DNA from 3 places in the Pseudomonas sp. TE36184 genome. Region 1 is predicted to be linked to each of the others. Evidence: predicted binding sites of a transcription regulator. Region 1 holds the regulator's gene; each other region holds the start of a gene.
The links. Region 1 encodes sigma-54, which starts transcription at its own class of promoters, with help from an activator protein. Its sites were predicted from a motif close to ANTGGCATNNANNTTGCTNT; they were not measured.
Positions count from the first base shown of each region.

Region 2: a site for sigma-54 is predicted at 1,675-1,694, ahead of glnK (P-II family nitrogen regulator). Genes of this name have one in related genera too.
Region 3: a site for sigma-54 is predicted at 2,351-2,370, ahead of glnA (glutamate--ammonia ligase). Genes of this name have one in related genera too.

Region 1 is NZ_JBSSCU010000001.1:3,517,497-3,522,240, forward strand. It holds gene lptB (LPS export ABC transporter ATP-binding protein) at 1-725, shown strand, start outside; gene ACVWZP_RS15775 (RNA polymerase factor sigma-54) at 923-2,416, shown strand; gene hpf (ribosome hibernation-promoting factor, HPF/YfiA family) at 2,492-2,797, shown strand; gene ptsN (PTS IIA-like nitrogen regulatory protein PtsN) at 2,810-3,274, shown strand; gene rapZ (RNase adapter RapZ) at 3,277-4,134, shown strand; gene ACVWZP_RS15795 (HPr family phosphocarrier protein) at 4,151-4,423, shown strand; gene ACVWZP_RS15800 (ZIP family metal transporter) at 4,462-4,744, opposite strand, start outside.
Region 2 is NZ_JBSSCU010000001.1:4,853,511-4,858,254, reverse strand. It holds partial or broken gene ACVWZP_RS21730 (ammonium transporter) at 1-1,094, opposite strand, end outside; gene glnK (P-II family nitrogen regulator) at 1,128-1,466, opposite strand; gene ACVWZP_RS21720 (accessory factor UbiK family protein) at 1,889-2,152, shown strand; gene ACVWZP_RS21715 (YifB family Mg chelatase-like AAA ATPase) at 2,367-3,884, shown strand; gene glyA (serine hydroxymethyltransferase) at 3,895-4,744, opposite strand, start outside.
Region 3 is NZ_JBSSCU010000001.1:4,158,838-4,163,581, forward strand. It holds gene typA (translational GTPase TypA) at 1-542, opposite strand, end outside; gene thiI (tRNA uracil 4-sulfurtransferase ThiI) at 682-2,136, opposite strand; gene glnA (glutamate--ammonia ligase) at 2,471-3,877, shown strand; gene ACVWZP_RS18700 (chorismate mutase) at 4,023-4,559, shown strand.

The DNA of each region.
Region 1 (4,744 bases):
TGGCAACCCTGAAAGCCCAGCATCTGGCCAAGGCCTATAAAGGCCGTCAGGTCGTGCGCGACGTCAGCTTGTCGATCGACAGCGGCCAGATCGTCGGCCTGCTTGGCCCCAACGGTGCCGGCAAGACCACCTGTTTCTATATGATCGTCGGCCTGGTCCAGGCGGACCAAGGTCGCATCCTGATCGACGACCTCGACGTCAGCCACCAGCCGATGCACGGCCGTGCGCGCGCCGGTATCGGCTATCTTCCCCAGGAAGCGTCGATCTTCCGCAAACTGTCGGTTGCCGATAACATCATGGCGATCCTCGAGACCCGCAAGGAACTCGACCGCGACGGCCGCCGCAAGGAGCTGGAAAGCCTGCTGCAGGAATTCCACATCAACCACATTCGCGACAACCTCGGCATGAGCTTGTCCGGTGGTGAACGCCGCCGCGTGGAGATTGCCCGCGCCCTGGCCACTGCACCGAAGTTCATCCTGCTGGACGAACCGTTTGCCGGTGTCGACCCGATCTCGGTCGGCGACATCAAGCAGATCATCCATCACCTCAAGGCCAAGGGCATCGGTGTACTGATCACCGACCACAACGTCCGCGAGACCCTCGATATCTGCGAAACTGCGTATATCGTCAACGATGGGCAACTGATTGCCGAAGGCGATTCGGCCACGATCCTGGCCAACGAACTGGTCAAGGAAGTGTATCTGGGCCACGAGTTCCGCCTGTAAGCCTGCCTGGAAAAAAAGGCGGTGGCAGGCCGTTCGCCAAGGTGCGCGGGAGTCAATGAAAACCTCCGGATTTTTATTGTTACCGCGCTCTAGGCAAAGCCCCCGATATCAGGCATATAATTTGCTTATGTTTGGCGCTCACGCGCCCTGTCGTGGATGGCGCATTGCGCCGGCGAATAAGGTGTTAAGCCCCTGCCATGAAACCATCGCTAGTCCTGAGAATGGGCCAGCAGCTGACGATGACACCGCAGCTGCAACAGGCCATCCGCCTGCTCCAATTGTCGACACTGGACCTGCAACAGGAAATCCAGGAAGCCCTGGAGTCCAATCCGATGCTCGAACGCCAGGAAGAAGGCGACGACTTCGATAATGCAGACCCGCTGGCCGACAACATCGAGCAAAAACCCAATTCCGACGTGCAGGAACCCTCTTACCAGGAAACCGCCCCTACGGTGGACAACCTGGAGGAAGGCGAATGGAACGAACGTATTCCCAACGAACTTCCCGTGGACACCGCCTGGGAAGACGTCTACCAGACCAGCGCCAGCAGCCTGCCCAGCAATGATGACGACGAGTGGGATTTCACCACCCGCACCTCCGCCGGCGAGAGCCTGCAGAGCCACTTGCTGTGGCAATTGAACCTGGCGCCGATGTCCGACACCGATCGCCTGATCGCTGTGACCCTGATCGACTGCATCAACAACCAGGGTTATCTGGACGAGACACTCGAAGAGATTCTTGAAGCCTTCGACCCGGAACTGGACATCGAACTGGACGAGATCGAAGCCGTCCTGCACCGCATCCAGCAGTTCGAGCCCGCCGGCATTGGCGCGCGCAACCTCAGCGAGTGCCTGCTGCTGCAATTGCGCCAGCTGCCCGCCAAGACCCCTTGGCTCGTTGAAGCCCAACGCCTGGTCACCGACTACATCGACCTGCTGGGCAGCCGCGACTACAGCCAGCTGATGCGCCGCATGAAGCTCAAGGAAGACGACCTGCGCCACATCATCGAGCTGGTGCAGAGCCTCAACCCGCGCCCGGGCTCGCAGATCGAGTCCAGCGAAGCCGAATACGTCGTCCCCGATGTGATCGTGCGCAAAGACAACGAACGCTGGCTGGTGGAACTGAACCAGGAATCGGTGCCGCGCCTGCGGGTCAACCCGCAATATGCCGGTTTCGTCCGTCGCGCCGACACCAGCGCCGACAACACCTTCATGCGCAACCAGTTGCAGGAAGCGCGCTGGTTCATCAAGAGCCTGCAAAGCCGCAACGAAACCCTGATGAAAGTGGCCACGCAAATCGTCGAGCACCAGCGCGGCTTCCTTGAGTACGGCGACGAAGCGATGAAACCGCTGGTCCTGCACGACATCGCAGAAGCGGTGGGCATGCACGAATCAACGATTTCCCGGGTAACGACGCAAAAATTCATGCATACCCCACGGGGTATATATGAGCTGAAATACTTTTTCTCCAGCCATGTCAGCACCTCCGAAGGCGGCGAATGCTCGTCCACGGCGATCCGCGCAATCATCAAAAAACTGGTTGCCGCGGAAAATCAGAAAAAGCCGTTGAGTGACAGCAAGATCGCTGGTTTACTGGAGGCACAAGGCATTCAGGTCGCCCGTCGAACCGTCGCCAAGTACCGCGAGTCCCTTGGGATCGCGCCTTCCAGCGAGCGTAAGCGTTTGATGTGACGGGCAGGCCACAGCGTTCCAGTGGCAGGCATCTCTGCCTGCCGCTTTATGCACTGGCAACGAAGGAGAAGCTGTATGCAAGTCAATATCAGTGGACACCAACTGGAAGTGACCGACGCGCTGCGCACCTATATCGGCGAAAAACTCAAACGAATTGAGGGGCATTTCGACAAGATCACCAACGTGCAAGTCATTATGACTGTCGAAAAGCTGAAGCAGAAAATCGAAGCCACCTTGCGTATACCCGGCGGAGAAGTCGTCGCCAATGCTGAGCATTCTGATATGTATGCCGCCATTGACGACCTGACCGACAAGCTGGATCGCCAAATCAAAAAGCATAAGGAAAAGCAGCAGAGCCTCCTACAGGGCACCGGCCGCTAACACTCCCCACCCATGATCCGACTTGAAACCATCCTGACTCCCGGCCGTTCCCTTGTGAACGCGCCGGGGGGCAGCAAGAAGAAAGCCCTCGAACAGATTGCCAACCTGATCAGCAAACAAGTGCCTGAGCTGGAGATGCAAGATGTCTACGAGGCTCTGATTGCCCGTGAAAAACTCGGCTCGACCGGTTTTGGTAACGGCATCGCCATTCCTCACTGCCGCCTCAAAGGCTGCGAGACACCTGTCAGCGCCCTGCTGCACTTGGACGCTCCCATCGATTTCGACGCCATCGACGGTGCCCCGGTCGACCTGCTGTTCGTGTTGCTGGTCCCGCAAGCCGCCACCGATGCACACCTGGAACTGCTCCGGCAGATCGCCAGCATGCTTGACCGCAAGGAAGTACGCGACAAACTGCGCAGTGCCAGCAGCAATGAGGCGTTGTATCAGGTTGTCCTGGCTGAACAAATCGAGCAGTAATCATGCGTTTGATCATCGTCAGTGGCCGCTCCGGCTCAGGTAAAAGCACCGCCCTCAACGTTCTTGAGGACAACGGCTTCTATTGCATCGACAACCTGCCCGCCGGCCTGCTGCCGGAGTTGGCGGAGCGCGCGCTGATCCACACCGAACTGGCACAGCCACTGGTCGCCGTGTCGATCGACGCCCGCAACCTGCCCAGCCACCTCTCGCGGTTCCCGGCACTGCTTGAGGAAGTGCGCGCCAAGCACATTCACTGTGATGTGCTGTACCTGGACGCAGACGAAGAAACCCTGCTCAAACGCTTCTCCGAGACCCGTCGACGCCACCCCCTCAGCAGCCCGCATCGCTCGCTGGCCGAAGCCATCGAGGACGAGACCAAGCTGTTGGGGCCGATCATTGACCTCGCCGACCTCAAGATCAACACCACCAGCCTCAACCTGTACCAACTGCGCGATGCCATCAAGCTCCGCCTGCTGAACCAGCCCGAGCCCGGCACGGCCTTTCTGGTCGAGTCGTTTGGCTTCAAGCGTGGCATGCCGGTGGACGCCGATCTGGTATTCGATGTGCGCTGCCTGCCCAATCCTTACTGGAAGCCGGAGTTGCGGGACCAGTCGGGGCTGGATCAGCCGGTGGCGGACTACCTGGCCGCGCAACCGGATGTCGAGGAGATGTTCCAGGACATCTCCAGCTACCTGCTCAAATGGCTACCGCGCTTTGCCGCCAGCAACCGGGCCTATGTCACCATTGCCATCGGTTGCACCGGCGGCCACCACCGTTCCGTCTACCTGACCGAACGCCTGGGCCAGATGCTGCAACAAACCCTCAAGAACGTCCAGGTTCGCCACCGCGACCTTAGCTGAAAGGAACACCCCCGCGATGCCCGTTCTGGAAATTGAAATCATCAACAAGCTGGGCCTGCACGCCCGCGCCTCAGCCAAGTTCGTCGGCATTGCCGGGCAGTTCCCCTGCCAGGTTCGCGCTGGACGCACTCCGGAAACCATGGTCGACGGCAAGAGCATCATGGCGATGATGATGCTCGCCGCCGGCAAGGGCACCAAGATTCATTTGAAGACCGAAGGCGAGCAAGAGCAGGAAGCGATGGACGCCTTGACCAAGCTGATCAATAACTTCTTTGATGAGGGTGAATAAACCCACCCGACGAGACAGAGGCTGAAGCCGCAACAGCTTCAGCCCAATGCAGTATCCATCACCATCATCAAGCAAAACCCGATGCACAGTCCCAGGCTGGCGAGCTTTTCATGGCCATTGCGCCGCGATTCGGGGATCACCTCGTGAGTGACCACCAGCAGCATCGCGCCAGCAGCCAACGCCAAGCCTAACGGCAGCAGCACCTGCGCCAGACTCACCAACCAGGCACAAAGCACTGCGAATATCGGCTCGACCAAGCCCGAAGCCGCACCGATCAGGAACGCCTTGAACCGCGACATCCCTGCCCCGGCCAGCACCAAC
Region 2 (4,744 bases), 1.3 Mb from region 1:
CGATGCCACCGATACCGTGTACGCCGAACGCGTCCAGGGAGTCGTCGTAGCCCAGCTTGCGCTTGAGGCTGGTGGCGCAGAAGAAGCAAATCACACCGGCAACCAGGCCGATCACCAGAGCGCCCATCGGGCCCACGGTGCCTGCCGCAGGCGTGACGGCGACCAGGCCAGCCACCACACCCGAGGCGATGCCCAGGGCACTTGGCTTACCGTGGGTGATCCACTCGGCGAACATCCAGCCCAGCGCCGCAGCAGCTGTAGCGATCTGGGTCACCAGCATCGCCATACCGGCAGTGCCGTTGGCCGCAGCAGCGGAGCCGGCGTTGAAGCCGAACCAACCGACCCACAGCATGGCCGCACCGATCAAGGTGTAACCCAGGTTGTGAGGGGCCATCGGGGTAGTCGGGTAGCCTTTACGCTTGCCAAGCACGATGCACGCCACCAGACCAGCCACACCCGCGTTGATATGCACCACGGTGCCACCAGCGAAGTCCAGCACGCCCCAGTCCCACAGCAGGCCACCATTGCCGCTCCAGACCATGTGTGCGATCGGCGCGTAAACCAGGGTGAACCAGATAGCCATGAAGATCAGCATCGCGGAGAACTTCATGCGCTCGGCGAACGCACCGACGATCAGCGCCGGGGTGATGATGGCGAAGGTCATCTGGAAGGTGACGAACACCGCTTCCGGAAACAGCGCCGCAGGCCCGGTGATGCTGGCCGGGGTTACGCCCGCCAGGAACGCCTTGCCCATGCCGCCAAAGAAGGAGTTGAAGTTTACAACGCCCTGCTCCATGCCGGTCGTGTCAAACGCGATGCTGTAACCGTAGATGACCCACAGAATGCGTGATCAGGCCAGTGATGGCAAAACACTGCATCATCACCGACAGAATGTTTTTCGAGCGAACCATACCGCCGTAGAACAGCGCCAGGCCGGGAATGGTCATGAATAGCACCAGCGCGGTGGATGTAAGCATCCACGCGGTGTCGCCGGAATTGAGGACTGGAGCAGCCACTTCGTCTGCCGCCATGGCCAGGCTTGGCATTACGATGGACAACAGGGCTCCGAGCCCTGCGAATTTACGCAGAGTCATATTGTTTTCTCCTGGGGCGTTGGGTTTGGCGGCTTAGATTGCGTCGGTATCGGTTTCGCCGGTACGGATGCGAATAGCCTGTTCCAGATTGACCACAAAGATCTTGCCGTCACCGATCTTGCCGGTGTTGGCGGCCTTGGTTATCGCCTCGATAACCCGATCAAGATCCTTGTCGTCAATGGCGACATCAATCTTCACCTTCGGCAGGAAATCAACCACGTATTCCGCGCCGCGATACAGCTCGGTGTGACCCTTCTGCCGCCCGAAGCCTTTGACCTCAGTAACGGTAATGCCCTGCACGCCGATTTCGGACAACGACTCGCGTACATCGTCCAACTTGAACGGCTTGATGATGGCAGTGACTAGCTTCATGAAAACTCTCTCCCGAATTGGTGGACTTGCCCCAGGAAAACAAACCCGTCTCAAGTCTAAGCGCAGCGCCTGGCTTTGTAACGCGTCGTCGCAAGAGCAGTTGCCATTGCGACGCCAGCGAACCACTGGTGACGAAACCTGTACCCCTGATCCGTCGGCGCACTGCATTCGTCACAGCGACTGCATCAGTGCATGGGTCATGTTCGTCTAAGCAGAAACCTTGCCAGCTCCGTAAAAACCACTGAAATCAGTCCCTTGCCCACTTATGCCCACCTGCGGGGCTTTTTGGCGGGGTGATTGCGCACGAAAACGGTGCGCTACCGCCCGACACCCTGCGCGAAAAGCGTGCGCTCGAGGTCGTGGAAATGACTATAGACGCTGCGTGATACACTGCCGGCCAACAGTTTTCCGGAATATTTCCCATGCTCGCGCCCAAAGACCTCCTCGACGCCCTGAGCGGCCATGCCTCCCGCCTGTTCAGCGGCGAGACCCCGCTGTCCCGCAATGAAATCGAAAGCCAGTTCAAGGCCTTGCTGCAAAGCGGCTTCAGCAAGCTCGACCTGGTCAGCCGGGAAGAGTTCGACAGCCAAATGGTGGTGCTGGCCCGCACCCGAGCACGCCTGGAAAGCCTGGAGGCGAAAGTGGCGGAGCTGGAAGCACGGTTGACCCCGGCAGCCTCCGAATAACCCCCGGCCAATGTAGGAGCTGGCTTGCCTGCGATGGAATCACCTCGGTCCCTCTGATACGCCTGACCGCCCCTATCGCACGCAAACCAGCGCCCCCACTTGTTCTGCGTCACTCTGCGGATACGTTCTGTAAAACCTCCCGCGTCCCGCTCCACCCCACCTCGTCTACCCTTGAAAAACCGCAGGAAGCGGCCCGCCCTTTCAAGGAATGAGCATGTCCCTCGCCATCGTCCACAGTCGCGCCCAGATCGGCGTCGAAGCCCCTGCCGTCAGCGTCGAAGTACACATGGCCAATGGTCTGCCATCGCTCACCCTGGTGGGTTTGCCGGAAACCGCCGTCAAGGAAAGCAAGGACCGCGTGCGCAGTGCCATCCTCAACTCCGCGCTGCAATACCCGTCCCGCCGCATCACCCTCAACCTCGCGCCCGCCGACCTGCCCAAGGACGGCGGGCGTTTTGACCTGGCGATAGCCCTCGGGATTCTCGCGGCGAGCGTGCAGGTGCCGACGCAGATGCTCGACGACGTGGAATGCCTGGGGGAATTGGCGCTATCGGGCGAGGTACGCGCAGTGAAAGGTGTGTTGCCGGCAGCGCTCGCGGCGCGCAAGGCCGGGCGCAGCGTGATCGTGCCCCGGGCGAATGCCGAAGAGGCCTGCCTGGCATCGGGGTTGAAGGTGATTGCGGTGGACCACCTGCTACAGGTGGTGGCGCACCTGAATGGGCATGTGCCGATCGAGCCCTTCAAGTCTGACGGTCTGCTGTACTTGAACAAACCTTACCCGGACCTCAGCGAAGTCCAGGGCCAACTCGCCGCCAAACGCGCACTGCTGATCGCTGCGGCAGGCGCGCATAACCTGTTGTTCAGCGGCCCGCCCGGCACCGGCAAGACCTTGCTCGCCAGCCGCCTGCCGGGTTTGCTGCCGCCGCTGAGTGAGCACGAAGCGCTGGAAGTGGCAGCGATTCAATCAGTGGTCAGCCTGGCGCCCCTGAGTCATTGGCCCCATCGGCCGTTTCGCCAGCCGCACCATTCGGCCTCCGGCCCGGCGCTGGTGGGTGGAGGGTCAAAGCCGCAACCGGGGGAAATCACCTTGGCCCACCATGGCGTGCTGTTCCTGGATGAGCTGCCGGAGTTTGATCGCAAGGTGCTTGAGGTTTTGCGCGAGCCACTGGAGTCGGGGCATATCGTGATCTCCCGCGCCCGCGACCGCGTGAGTTTCCCGGCGCGCTTTCAACTGGTCGCCGCAATGAACCCCTGCCCTTGCGGTTACATGGGCGACCCCAGCGCGCGCTGTCGCTGTACGCCGGAGCAGGTCCAGCGCTATCGCAACAAACTCTCCGGGCCGTTGCTGGACCGGATCGACCTGCACCTGACCGTCGCTCGCGAAATCACCGCGCTGAACCCGGCCCCGCAGCCCGGCGACAACACGTCCACCGCCTCGGCACTGGTAGCCCAGGCCCGGGACCGCCAGCAACAGCGCCAGGGCTGCGCCAATGCGTTCCTCGACCTACCGGGGTTGCGCCAGCATTGCGCGCTGTCGAGGCCGGATGAAGCCTGGCTGGAAAGCGCCTGCGAGCGCCTGACCCTGTCCCTTCGCGCAGCCCACCGCCTGCTCAAGGTCGCCCGCACGCTGGCGGATCTGGAACACACAGACAGCATCCGCCGCAGCCACATTGCCGAAGCCCTGCAATACCGCCCCTCAGCCTCCAGTCAGGTCGACAGCGCCAACGTTTAGAAGGGAAAAGTCAGCGATAAACCGGGTGTCGGCGGCACAGCGCAATCACCTGTTCACGCACCTGCAGCGCAACGCTATCGCTCTCCCCGCGTTGCAGGGCGTCCAGGACATCGCACAGCCAAGCGGCCAGTTGCTCGCACTCGAACACGCCGAAACCGCGGGTGGTGACGGCCGGCGTGCCGATGCGCAGCCCCGAGGTGACAAAGGGGGAGCGCGGATCGTTGGGCACCGAATTCTTGTTGGCGGTGATGCCGGCGTTGCTCAAGGCCGCATCGGCGTCTTTGCCGGTGTAAGGCCGGTCGGACAGGTCGATCAACATCATGTGGTTATCGGTGCCACCCGAGACAATCCTGTAACCGCGCCGCTGCAACACGGCCGCCATGGCCCGGGCATTGACCACGACCTGAGCCTGATAGGTTTTGAACTCGGGCCTCAAGGCTTCCTTGAAGGCCACCGCCTTGGCGGCAATCTGATGCATCAACGGCCCACCCTGAACACCCGGGAACACCGCCGAATCGAGTTTTTTGTAAAACGCTGCGTCCTGGCCCTTGGACAAAATCAACCCGCCTCGCGGGCCACGCAAGGTCTTGTGCGTGGTGCTGGTGACCACGTGAGCGTGCGGCAACGGGTCCGGGTACTCGCCAGCGGCGACCAAGCCGGCGACGTGAGCCATGTCGACCCAGAAAATCGCACCGACCTTGTCGGCAATCGCCCGCATGCGCGCCCAGTCTTTGTACCGCGAGTAGGCCGAAAACCCGCCGATCAGCATCTTCGGCCGCGTTTCCACAGCGATGCGCTCCATCTCGTCGTAGTCGAGCAAGCCCGTCTGCGGGTCGAGCCCGTAAGGCACGATGTGGTAA
Region 3 (4,744 bases), 640 kb from region 1:
TCCGCCATGGCGGTGTGATCCAGACCGGCAATACCGTTCAGGGCCGAAGCGTAGATAACCTGGAAGTCCAGTTGTTCTTCGGTAGCACCCAGGTTGTCGAACAGATCGAAGATCTGGTCCAGAACCCAATCCGGACGCGCGCCTGGACGGTCAACCTTGTTGATGCACACGATCGGACGCAGGCCGGCTTCGAACGCCTTCTTGGTCACGAAACGGGTTTGCGGCATAGGGCCGTCTTGAGCGTCAACCAGCAGCAGAACGGAGTCGACCATCGACATTACGCGTTCTACTTCGCCGCCGAAGTCGGCGTGGCCCGGGGTATCCACGATGTTGATGTGGTAGCCGTTCCAGTTGATAGCGGTGTTTTTAGCCAGGATGGTAATACCGCGCTCTTTTTCCTGGTCGTTGGAGTCCATCACGCGCTCGTCGTTGAGCTCGTTGCGCTCCAGGGTGCCGGATTGACGCAAGAGTTTGTCTACCAGGGTGGTTTTACCATGGTCAACGTGAGCAATGATGGCGATGTTACGTAGATTTTCGATCACTTGTGTATCTCGATCAGAGGATTCGGTGTGCTGACAGGTCGTGGCAGCGATTAACAGTAGAGTCAGGCCTTGCCGTTACAGCTTGACGGCAGAGTCGGGGGGCCGGTGACGCAGGCCACAGGCAAACAGCCCCGGGCTCTTAGCTCGGTCGATAAACGCGCACATTGGCATGCCCCTCACTGAGCAAATGGTGGGCATGCAGGCGACTCATCACGCCTTTGTCGCAATACAGCAGGTACTGACGGCTGTTATCCAGTTCCTTGAAACGCGCGTTCAATGCATAGAACGGCAGCGTTAGTACGTCGATGCCAGCGATTTCCAGCGGCTCGTCTTCAGCGGCATCCGGGTGACGGATGTCGATGATGATCTGACCGGCCAGGGCTTCGCTGACTTCTTCGATCTGCACATCCTGGCCCAACTCGTCGATGACACGATCGATCGGGACCAGTTTGGCGTTCTCGAGCGCACGCTCCAGAACCGCCATATCAAACTGTTGTTCTTCATACTCCACGCGGTTGCGCTTGGCGTGGGTCTTGGGGTTCACCGAAATGACCCCGCAATATTCAGGCATGTGCTTGGCAAAGTCGGCGGTGCCGATCTGTTCTGCCAGGTCGATGATGTCCTGCTTATGGCTGGCGATCAGCGGGCGCAGCACCAGCTTCTCGGTCACGCAATCGATGAGCGACAGGTTCGGCAGCGTCTGGCTGGATACCTGGGAAATCGCTTCGCCGGTCACCAGCGCGTCGATCTGCAGCTGATCGGCAATTCGGGACGCTGCGCGCAACATCATACGCTTCAATACTACGCCCATATGACTGTTATCGACTTTGCCGAGAATTTCGCCCAGTACTTCCTCGAACGGCACGCTGACAAACAGCACGCGTTGGGAGCTGCCGTACTTCTTCCAGATATAGTGCGCGACTTCCATCACGCCCAATTCGTGGGCACGCCCGCCCAGGTTGAAGAAGCAGAAGTGGCTCATCAGGCCGCGGCGCATGATCTGGTAGGCCGCCACCGTGGAATCGAAACCGCCGGACATCAAGACCAGGGTCTGTTCCAGGGCGCCGAGCGGGTAGCCACCAATGCTATTGTGCTGGCTGTGGATCACAAACAACCGTTGGTCGCGAATTTCCATCCGCACTTCAATTTGCGGCGCCTTGAGGGAAATTCCGGCTGCGCCGCACTCGCGACGCAGCTTGCTGCCGACGTATTTTTCCACATCCATGGAGCTGAACGGGTGCTTGCCGGCACGCTTGCAGCGCACCGAAAAAATCTTGCCTTCAAGCTCGCTGCCGAAGTGCTGTTTGCACTTTTCGGTGATGTCGTCGAAGTCGCCCAGCGGGTACTCGTCGACCTGCAGGAAATGCGCGATGCCCGGCATGCAGCTCAGGCGCTCGGTCATATCCTTCAAGGCCTTGGCGTCGGTGACACGGGTTTCCAGCTCGAGATTGTCCCACACACCGTTCACCACCACAGCCGGGTCCAGATCGCGGAGCACGGCACGGATGTTCTTGGCCAACTGACGGATGAAACGCATCCGTACCGGTCGGCTTTTGATGGTGATCTCGGGGAAGACTTTAACGATTAATTTCATGGAAACAGCGCGCGCAGGGCCTGCCGAAAAAGGGGGGCGCGGATTATAGCGGAAATCGCTCAAGGTTTAACCAGTTAATATGCATCAACGGCGCAACGCACCAAAACAGGTCATTTATGCAAATGCGCGCCACATTGCAGTGCGTTATTTATTCCATTTCGGCAGTTTGCACTGTTATAGGGGCCATTTTGACGCAAAAAGGCCATGTTGGCGCACTGGCATGCAATTTGCTCTCTTGTGAGGCAGGTTGCCATGGCGGACTATCCGCGCCGGCATCACCCACATTCTAAGGGCTAACTCCACTACCCAGCCCGAAGCCACCCCGGAGGACACCATGTCGAAGTCGGTTCAACTCATCAAAGATCATGACGTTAAGTGGATTGATCTGCGCTTCACGGACACAAAAGGCACTCAGCACCACGTGACCATGCCGGCTCGCGACGCGCTGGATGACGCGTTCTTCGAAGAAGGCAAAATGTTCGACGGTTCCTCCATTGCCGGTTGGAAAGGCATCGAAGCTTCCGACATGATCCTGATGCCGGACGACAGCACTGCCGTGCTGGACCCGTTCACCGAAGACCCAACCCTGATCATCGTCTGCGACGTGATCGAGCCTTCGACCATGCAAGGCTACGACCGCGACCCACGTGCGATCGCCAAGCGTGCCGAGGAATACCTGAAGTCGACCGGTATCGGCGACACCGTATTCGTAGGCCCAGAGCCAGAATTCTTCATCTTTGATTCGGTCAAGTTCAAGTCCGACATCTCCGGTTCCATGTTCAAGATTTTCTCCGAACAAGGTTCGTGGATGTCCGACCAGGACGTAGAAGGCGGCAACAAAGGCCACCGTCCAGGTATCAAAGGTGGCTACTTCCCAGTTCCGCCATTCGACCACGACCACGAAATCCGTACCTCCATGTGCAACGCCATGGAAGAAATGGGCCTGGTCATCGAAGTACACCACCACGAAGTGGCGACTGCCGGCCAGAACGAAATCGGTGTGAAGTTCAACACCCTGGTTGCCAAGGCTGACGAAGTCCAGACCCTGAAGTACTGCGTACACAACGTGGCTGATGCCTACGGCCGTACCGCAACCTTCATGCCTAAGCCTCTGTACGGCGATAACGGTTCGGGTATGCACGTTCACCTGTCCATCGCTAAAGATGGCAAGAACACCTTCGCTGGCGAAGGTTATGCCGGCCTGTCCGACACCGCCCTGTACTTCATCGGCGGTATCATCAAGCACGGTAAGGCCCTGAACGGCTTCACCAACCCGTCGACCAACTCCTACAAGCGTCTGGTCCCAGGTTTCGAAGCACCGGTAATGCTGGCCTACTCGGCTCGTAACCGCTCCGCATCGATCCGTATTCCTTACGTGTCCAGCCCGCGCGCTCGCCGTATCGAAGCCCGCTTCCCGGACCCGGCAGCCAACCCGTACCTGGGCTTCGCTGCACTGCTGATGGCTGGCCTGGACGGCATCCAGAACAAGATCCACCCAGGCGACGCCGCCGACAAAAACTTGTACGACCTGCCGCCTGAAGAGGCCAAAGAGATCCCACAAGTGTGCGGCAGCCTGAAAGAAGCCCTGGAAGAGCTGGACAAGGGCCGTGCGTTCCTGACCAAAGGCGGCGTATTCAGCGACGACTTCATCGATGCCTACATCGAGCTGAAAAGCGAAGAAGAAATCAAAGTCCGCACCTTCGTACACCCACTGGAATACGAGCTGTACTACAGCTGCTGATCCGGTAGCGTCGCTTAACGTGGCGTGATCGAAAAAGACCTCCTTCGGGAGGTCTTTTTTTGCCCGGGGATTACACAGCTCCGCACCTGCAAACCCAATCAAAAAGGTGGGAGGGAGCTTGCTCCCTCCCACAAGGAGATCAGCATTGAACCGTCGACTTGTGTTCGCTCTGTTATTCGTCAGTGCCAGTGCGAGCGCTGCGCCGCCCAGCCTCGAACCTTTACTCAACAGCATCGCCGAGCGCCTGGCGATCGCCGACCAGGTCGCCCTGAGCAAGTGGGACAGCCACAAGCCCGTAGAAGACAAGAAGCGCGAGCAAGAGGTGATCGCCAGCGTCATCGCCCAGGCCCCGAGCTACAAGCTGGACCCTGCCGCCGCCGGGCAGTTCTTCTCGGCACAGATCGAAGCGAACAAACTGGTGCAGTACGCCCATCTTTCCGACTGGCAGTTCCAGGGTAAGGCCCCCGACGATCCGCGCCCGGACCTGGTCAAGCAGATTCGCCCGCAACTGGACCAACTGCAAAAACGCCTGCTGCAGCAATTGGCCGACTTCAGCCCGCAGCGCACCGACCCACAGTGCCCGCAATGGCTGGCCGAAGCCGTGCATGAGCCGCTCAATGAGCCGATGCAGCAGTTGGCGATGATCCGCGCGACCGCCGAGCTGTGTATCTACAAAAACTAAAACGGTAAACCCGATCCAAAAATGTGGGAGGAGGCAATCCCCCTCCCACATTTGATTTGTGTGAATTCGCGCTTCCTGAACAATCGTCACAAAATCGCACTATATTGGTGCGACAGCTTGCACCCTTCCCACCGACCCAGCCCATTTTGGTTCGAAACTTCCCGATGAAGCTGGCAGAACGCCAC